DNA from 2 places in the Nitratireductor sp. ATLC21 genome. Region 2 is predicted to be linked to the other one. Evidence: riboswitches for the same ligand, from Rfam matches in the RefSeq annotation. Region 2 holds a riboswitch; the other holds the start of a gene.
What was found. Region 2 has a riboswitch for thiamine pyrophosphate ahead of thiB (thiamine ABC transporter substrate binding subunit). Riboswitches for the same ligand answer to the same signal wherever they lie in the genome.
Positions count from the first base shown of each region.

Region 1: it holds a riboswitch for thiamine pyrophosphate, as region 2 does, so the genes downstream of both, thiC (phosphomethylpyrimidine synthase ThiC) here and thiB (thiamine ABC transporter substrate binding subunit) in region 2, are expected to answer to the same signal.

Region 1 covers NZ_JBXUOU010000004.1:218,580-221,982, reverse strand. The annotation lists gene AC2CHD_RS19025 (TRAP transporter large permease) at 1-128, shown strand, start outside; gene AC2CHD_RS19020 (carbon-nitrogen hydrolase family protein) at 166-972, shown strand; gene AC2CHD_RS19015 (RraA family protein) at 984-1,643, shown strand; TPP riboswitch at 1,807-1,932, shown strand; gene thiC (phosphomethylpyrimidine synthase ThiC) at 2,045-3,403, shown strand, end outside.
Region 2 covers NZ_JBXUOU010000003.1:705,444-708,846, reverse strand. The annotation lists gene AC2CHD_RS17910 (ABC-F family ATP-binding cassette domain-containing protein) at 1-595, opposite strand, end outside; gene AC2CHD_RS17905 (thiamine diphosphokinase) at 599-1,246, opposite strand; TPP riboswitch at 1,340-1,453, shown strand; gene thiB (thiamine ABC transporter substrate binding subunit) at 1,491-2,495, shown strand; gene thiP (thiamine/thiamine pyrophosphate ABC transporter permease) at 2,515-3,403, shown strand, end outside.

The DNA.
Region 1 (3,403 bases), on a different contig from region 2:
TGCCGTTCGAAAAGGTGGCGGTGGCGATCCTGCCCTTTCTCATACCACTGATCGTTGCCCTGCTCCTGATCACCTTCGTGCCCGAGCTGGTGCTCTTCCTCCCCAATCTCATCCTGGGGCCGGCCTGAGGGCCGCCCCGCTCAAACTCCAAAGCAAGGGAAATTCATGAAAATCTCCGTCATTCAAATGAACTCGCAGGACGACAAGGCAAAGAACATTGCCGATGCGGAAGCCTTGATCCGCAAGGCCGTTGCCGAGGACAAGTCCGATCTCGTCGTGCTTCCCGAAACCTTCACCTATATGGGCGGGACCGTGGAAAGCCGCCGCGCCCATGCGGAAACCTTTCCCGATGGCGAAGCCTACCGCGCCATGTCGGCCCTGGCCGCCGAGCTGAAGGTGAACATTCACGCCGGCTCCATGGCCGAGGCTGCGGGCGAGAAGTGCTACAACACGACCATCGTGTTCGACCGGCAGGGCAAGGAGATTGCCCGCTACCGCAAGATCCATCTCTTCGACGTGAAGGTTCCGGGCGGCCAGAGCTATCTGGAATCCGACACGATGAAGCGCGGCGAGGACGTGGTCGTCTACGAGCTGGAAGGCGTGAAAATCGGTTGCGCCATCTGCTACGATCTGCGCTTCCCGGAGCTGTTCCGCAAGCTGCGTGACAAGGGCGCCGAGGTGATCGTGCTGCCCGCCGCTTTCACGCTGCAGACCGGCAAGGACCATTGGGAACAGCTTCTGTGCGCCCGCGCCATCGAGACCCAGTCCTATGTGGCCGCATCGGCCCAGATCTTCGGGCATGACGAAGGCAAAAAGCTGTGTTTCGGCCACTCGCTGATCATCGATCCATGGGGCGTGACCATCGCCAACTGCTCGGACCGCGTCGGCCATGCAAGCGCGACCATCGACACCGGCTATGCCGAGCAGATCCGCCGCTCCATGCCTGTCGCAGACCATCACGTCGTCGCATAAGGAATACGCATATGTACCAGGTCAACTCGATGCCGGAGCAGCTGGCACAGGCCAAGATCGACAAGCTGATGCAGGTGGAGACCGCCACGGTCGGCCACTTTCTGCACGCAAACTTCCTCGACACGGGCATCCGCTCCATGCTGCCCAGGGTGCGGGCCGCCGGAACGGCGGTGACCCTGCGCCTGCCCCATGCCGACAGCACGCTTCTGCATTACGCGATGGACCATATCCGGCCCGGCGATTTCGTGATCATCGATCGTGCCGGCGACACACGCCACGCCTGTTGGGGCGGCGTCATTACCCACACGGCGGCCCGCAAGAAGGCCGCCGGTGCGGTGGTGGACGGGCCGGCGACAGACGTTGCCGATTTCGAGCGTCACGGTTTCCCCATGTGGTGCCGGGGCCCCTCGCCCATCACCACCAAGCTGCTGGGCGTTTCGGGTGAAATGAACATCCCCGTCAGCGTTGGCGGCGTGGTGGTCAATCCGGGCGATGCGGTGCTGGCCGATGAAAACGGTGTGCTGATCCTGTCTCCCGACGAAGTGGACATGGTGGCAGACCGCGCCATCCAGATGCAGGCGCGTGAAGTCGAACTTCTGAAGCGCATCGACGCCGGCGAAAGCCTGCCGACCATTTCCGGCGCCAAGGCGCGCGTTGAGGCAAGCGCCTAGCATTTTGACAAGGTGTCGAGCTTGCGGCCAGCTTCTTCTCCCCGGTTGCGGGGAGAAGGAGACTTCGAGGTTGGTGTGCTGCGATACCAACCCTGCTGATCCCCGCCTTTCCACACGCCTTCATCACCGCGCTTGACAAGAGTGCCCCTCTTCACTCACCTTGCGGCCTCACCTGGGGGGTCCCGCCAAGGGGCTGAGATTCTGCTGGGCATGGTTTTCCATGCAGCGCAGTGACCCGATGAACCTGATCCAGTTCATACTGGCGTAGGGATGGTGCATGCCTGGCGGGTCGCTGGCTCCTTCGAGCCGAAATCCATATCCATAGCGGATCGCCGGAGCTCTTCCTCCTCTCGGCACGAACTGGGTCTCCATTGCAAAACACGCAGAGGAGGCTCTGACCCATGGATGCTATTGCTCCGAAAGTGACAACCGGCCCGTTGCCGGCATCGCGCAAGATCTACAAGCCCGGCAAGCTTCACCCCGAGATTCGCGTGCCCCTGCGCGAGATCGCCGTGCACCCGAGCGCCGGCGAGCCGCCGGTGACGGTCTATGATTCCTCCGGCCCCTATTCCGATCCGGACGCGCTGATCGAGATCGAGAGGGGTCTGCCGCGCATTCGCGAGGCCTGGGTGAAGGCGCGCGGCGATGTGGAGGCCTATGAGGGCCGCCATGTGAAGCCGGAGGACAATGGTTTCGTTTCCGGCGACCGGCTGACGCCGGAGTTTCCCACGCGCCACCAGCCGCTGCGGGCCAGGGACGGCAAGGCCGTGACGCAGCTCGCCTATGCGCGGGCCGGCATCATCACGCCGGAAATGGAATATATCGCCATCCGCGAGAACCTTGGCCGCGAACAGGCGAAGGCCGCGCTCGTGCGCGATGGCGAGAGCTTTGGTGCCGCCATTCCCGATTTCGTGACGCCGGAATTCGTGCGCGACGAGGTGGCGAAGGGTCGTGCGATCATTCCCGCCAACATCAACCACCCGGAAGCCGAGCCGATGATCATCGGCCGCAATTTCCTCGTGAAGATCAACGCCAATATCGGCAATTCCGCCGTCACCTCGTCCATGGCCGAGGAGGTGGACAAAATGGTGTGGGCGACGCGCTGGGGCGGCGACACGGTGATGGACCTTTCCACGGGTCGCAACATCCACAACATCCGCGAATGGATTATCCGCAATTCGCCCGTGCCCATCGGCACCGTGCCGATCTATCAGGCGCTGGAAAAGGTGAACGGCATCGCCGAGGATCTGAACTGGGAGGTGTTCCGCGACACGCTGATCGAGCAGGCCGAGCAGGGCGTCGATTATTTCACCATCCATGCCGGCGTGCGGCTGCATTACATCCCGCTGACGGTCGACCGCGTGACGGGCATTGTCTCGCGCGGCGGCTCGATCATGGCCAAGTGGTGCCTGCACCACCACAGGGAGAGCTTCCTCTACGAGCATTTTGAGGAAATCTGCGACATCTGCCGCGCCTATGACGTTTCGTTCTCGCTGGGCGACGGCCTGCGCCCCGGCTCCATTGCCGATGCCAATGACGCCGCGCAATTTGCCGAACTGGAGACGCTGGGCGAGCTCACGCAGATCGCCTGGAAGAAAGACTGCCAGGTGATGATCGAGGGCCCCGGCCATGTGCCGATGCACAAGATCAAGGAGAATATGGACAAACAGCTCGATGTCTGCGGCGAGGCACCTTTCTATACGCTTGGGCCGCTCACGACCGACATTGCGCCGGGCTATGACCACATCACCAGCGGCATT
Region 2 (3,403 bases):
TGTCGAGCCGGCGCGTCACACCCCGGTCGAGCCACACGGTTGCGCGGCTTACCTTTTCCAGAAATCGGCGGTCATGCGAGATGGTGACCAAAGCAGAAGAGGTTCGCTGCAACTCTTCCTCAAGCCACTCGATCGTGGCAAGGTCGAGATGGTTTGTCGGCTCATCGAGCAGCAGCAGATCCGGCTCCGGCGCAAGCACGCGGGCCAGTGCCGCACGGCGCGCCTCGCCGCCAGAAAGCGTCGCCGGGTCTTCATCGCCCGTGAGCCCCAGCCGGTCGATGACCAGCGCCACCCGGTTGATGTCGTCGGCCGGGCCGAGACCCGCCTCCACATAGGCGCGCACGGTCGCGAAGCCCTGCCAGTCGGGCGTCTGCGGCAGGTAACGTATGGTTGCTGTCGGCTGGCGGAAGATCTCGCCATCCTGCGGCTCCACGAGCCCGGCGGCAATCTTCAACAGGGTCGACTTGCCGGAGCCATTGCGCCCCACCAGCGCAAGCCGCTCGCCGGGGCCGACCATCAGCGAGGCACCGGCCAGCAGCGGCGTGCCACCGAAGGTCAAACGAATATCATCCAGCTTTAAAAGTGGCGGCGCCATGGTTCAGCGTTCTCCGTCATTCAGTAGATGCGCCATGAACAGCGCCCGGCCCTTCATGAGCGTGATGGAAAGGCCGCCATCCGCCACATTGGAAAGCGTGAGCGAGGAACCGAAGGGCACCTCCACGGCATCGAGCGGCCATTTCGCGCCGTCGACCGTGAGGCCGGAAAGCTCCGAAAAGCCGAGGATCGAAAACAGTGTGCCATCAGCATAGGCGAAGCTGTGGCGCCGCCCCGGGACGAGCGGCACGCCTTCCTGATGCCCGCTCGTCAGCTTCGCGGCAATGCCGCGCTCGGAGAGCTGCAATGCCTGCGCGAAATGCAGGAACATGTGGTCGGCCCGTTCGCCACCAAAGGCGCCGGCCAGCAGAAGGCTTGTCGCCCCGGCCTCCAGAGCTGCCGCAATCGCGATCTCGCCGTCGGTCTTGTCCTTCTCGGAGGGAAAGGTGCGGCGCGCCACGTCGACATAGGCATCCTCAAACCCGTCGGGCACGGAATCGAAGTCCCCCACCCAGAGCTCGGGCTTCACATCCAGAAGCGCAGCATGGCGCATGCCCGAATCCGCTGCGATGATGCGGCTGTTGGCGATTTCGGCATCGAGGGCCGGTGTCCGGGTGAGGTCTCCGCCAAGGAGAAGGGTAAATCGGCTCATGGGCGAGGCCCATATCATGCCGGCGAGCCAGCGCCAACGTCGTTTGCGCCATTCAACCCCTTGCGGAGCTGCGCACCGCGCCCTATTTTCCCGGTCGCTCTAACGGGGTGCCGGCGCATTGTCGGCTGAGAGGCTTGGGAAGAACCCAACCAACCCGCGGAACCTGATCCGGCTGATACCGGCGGAGGGATTAGACGCTTTTCATTCAGCGCCTCATTCCCAGACCAGAAAAGAGGAGGCGCAGATGCGCACCACCACCCTGCTTTCCATCCTGGTGCTCGGCACATTGGCCCTTTCCGGGCAGGCAATCGCCCAGGATAAGCTCACGGTGTACACCTATGAGAGCTTCACGTCTGACTGGGGCCCAGGCCCACAGGTGGAAAAGGCGTTTGAGGCGGAATGCGGTTGCGACGTGGAATTCGTTTCGGTCGCCGATGGCGTGGCACTGCTGAACCGTGTCCGGCTTGAGGGCAGCTCCACGAAAGCCGACATTGTGCTCGGCCTCGACAATAATCTTCTCCACGAGGCGCGGGAAACCGGCCTCTTCGCCCCCCACGGTATTGATACGGCCAAGGTAGAGGTGCCGGGCGGCTTTGAGAACGACATTTTCGTTCCCTTCGACTATGGCTACTTCGCCTTCGTCTACGACACCGAAGCCATTGAGACACCACCGGCAAGCCTGAAGGAACTGGTGGAGGCCGAGGGTGATCTGAAGATCGCCATTCAGGACCCGCGCACCTCCACACCGGGCCTAGGTCTTCTGCTCTGGGTCAAGGCCGTCTATGGAGACAAGGCATCAGAAGCCTGGAGCCGGCTGCAGGACAAGGTGCTGACGGTGACACCCGGCTGGAGCGAGGCCTATGGACTGTTCACCAGCGGTGAGGTTCCCATGGTGCTCTCCTACACCACCTCGCCCGCCTATCACCGCATCGCCGAAGACACCGAGCGCTACAAGGCAGCCAGCTTCGCGGAAGGTCACTACCTGCAGGTGGAAGTGGCGGCACAGACGGTTGCGGGCGCGAAGAATCCGCTGTCGCAGAAATTCCTTGCCTTCATGACCGGTCCCGGCTTTCAGGACGCCATTCCCGAAACCAACTGGATGTTCCCGGCCGGAGAAACCTCCGGCAAGTTGAATCCGGTTTTCGATGAACTCGTCAAACCGACCAAAACGCTCGAGTTCCCGCCTGAAGAGGTGGCAAAGAACCGGAAGACATGGGTCGATGAGTGGCTTTCGGTGATGAGCCGCTAAGCACACCCCGGTGCCAGCCATGGACAGACGCATAACCGCAGGGCGTGTCGCGCTAGCGGCCGTCGGCCTGCTTGTCAGCGGAGCCTTTATCGGCCTCGCATTGGAAGCGGCACGCCAGGGTTCTGGCGTGCTGGATGCGTTCGATGCATGGCTTCTGCGCATTGCCCGTTTCACGCTCTGGCAGGCCCTGCTTTCCACGCTGCTCTCGGTGCTCCCTTCGATCCTTCTGGCGCGTGCGCTGGCGCGGCATCCGGCCTTTCCGGGCCGCGCCTTCATCCTGCGCCTGTTCGCCGTGCCGCTTGCGCTGCCAGCCATTGTCGCTGCCCTTGGCGTGCTCGCGCTCTATGGCCGCGCGGGCTTCTTCGCGCCATTCCTGTCGGTCGCCTTCAACGAGCACTGGCCTGGCATCTATGGCCTTTCGGGCATTCTGGTCGCCCATGTCTTCTTCAACCTGCCGCTCGCAACGCGGCTCTTCCTGAACGCGCTTGAAAGCGTGCCGGCAGACCAGTGGCGTCTTGCAGCCCAGCTTGGCATGGGCGCGCGAGCCTCGTTCCGGTTTCTCGAATGGCCGGCCATGCGCGCTGCCCTGCCCGGCATTGCCGGGCTCGTTTTCATGCTGTGCGTCACGTCCTTCACCATCGTCTTGCTACTCGGAGGGGGCCCGCGCGCGACCACACTCGAAGTGGCGATTTATCAGGCCTTGCGCTTCGACTTCGACCCTGCCCGTGCACTGGTGCTCACCCTCATTCAGGTGGCCTTGGCGGGCAGCATCGTGTTGGCAATGAGCCGCCTCGGCGCATCCTTCAGCGGCGACGCAAACCTCCCCGTCGCACCCCGACGGATCGTCTGGCATACGCCCGCAGAGACCGGTTTTAACGCAGCCCTCATCCTTATCGGGCTCTTCTTCG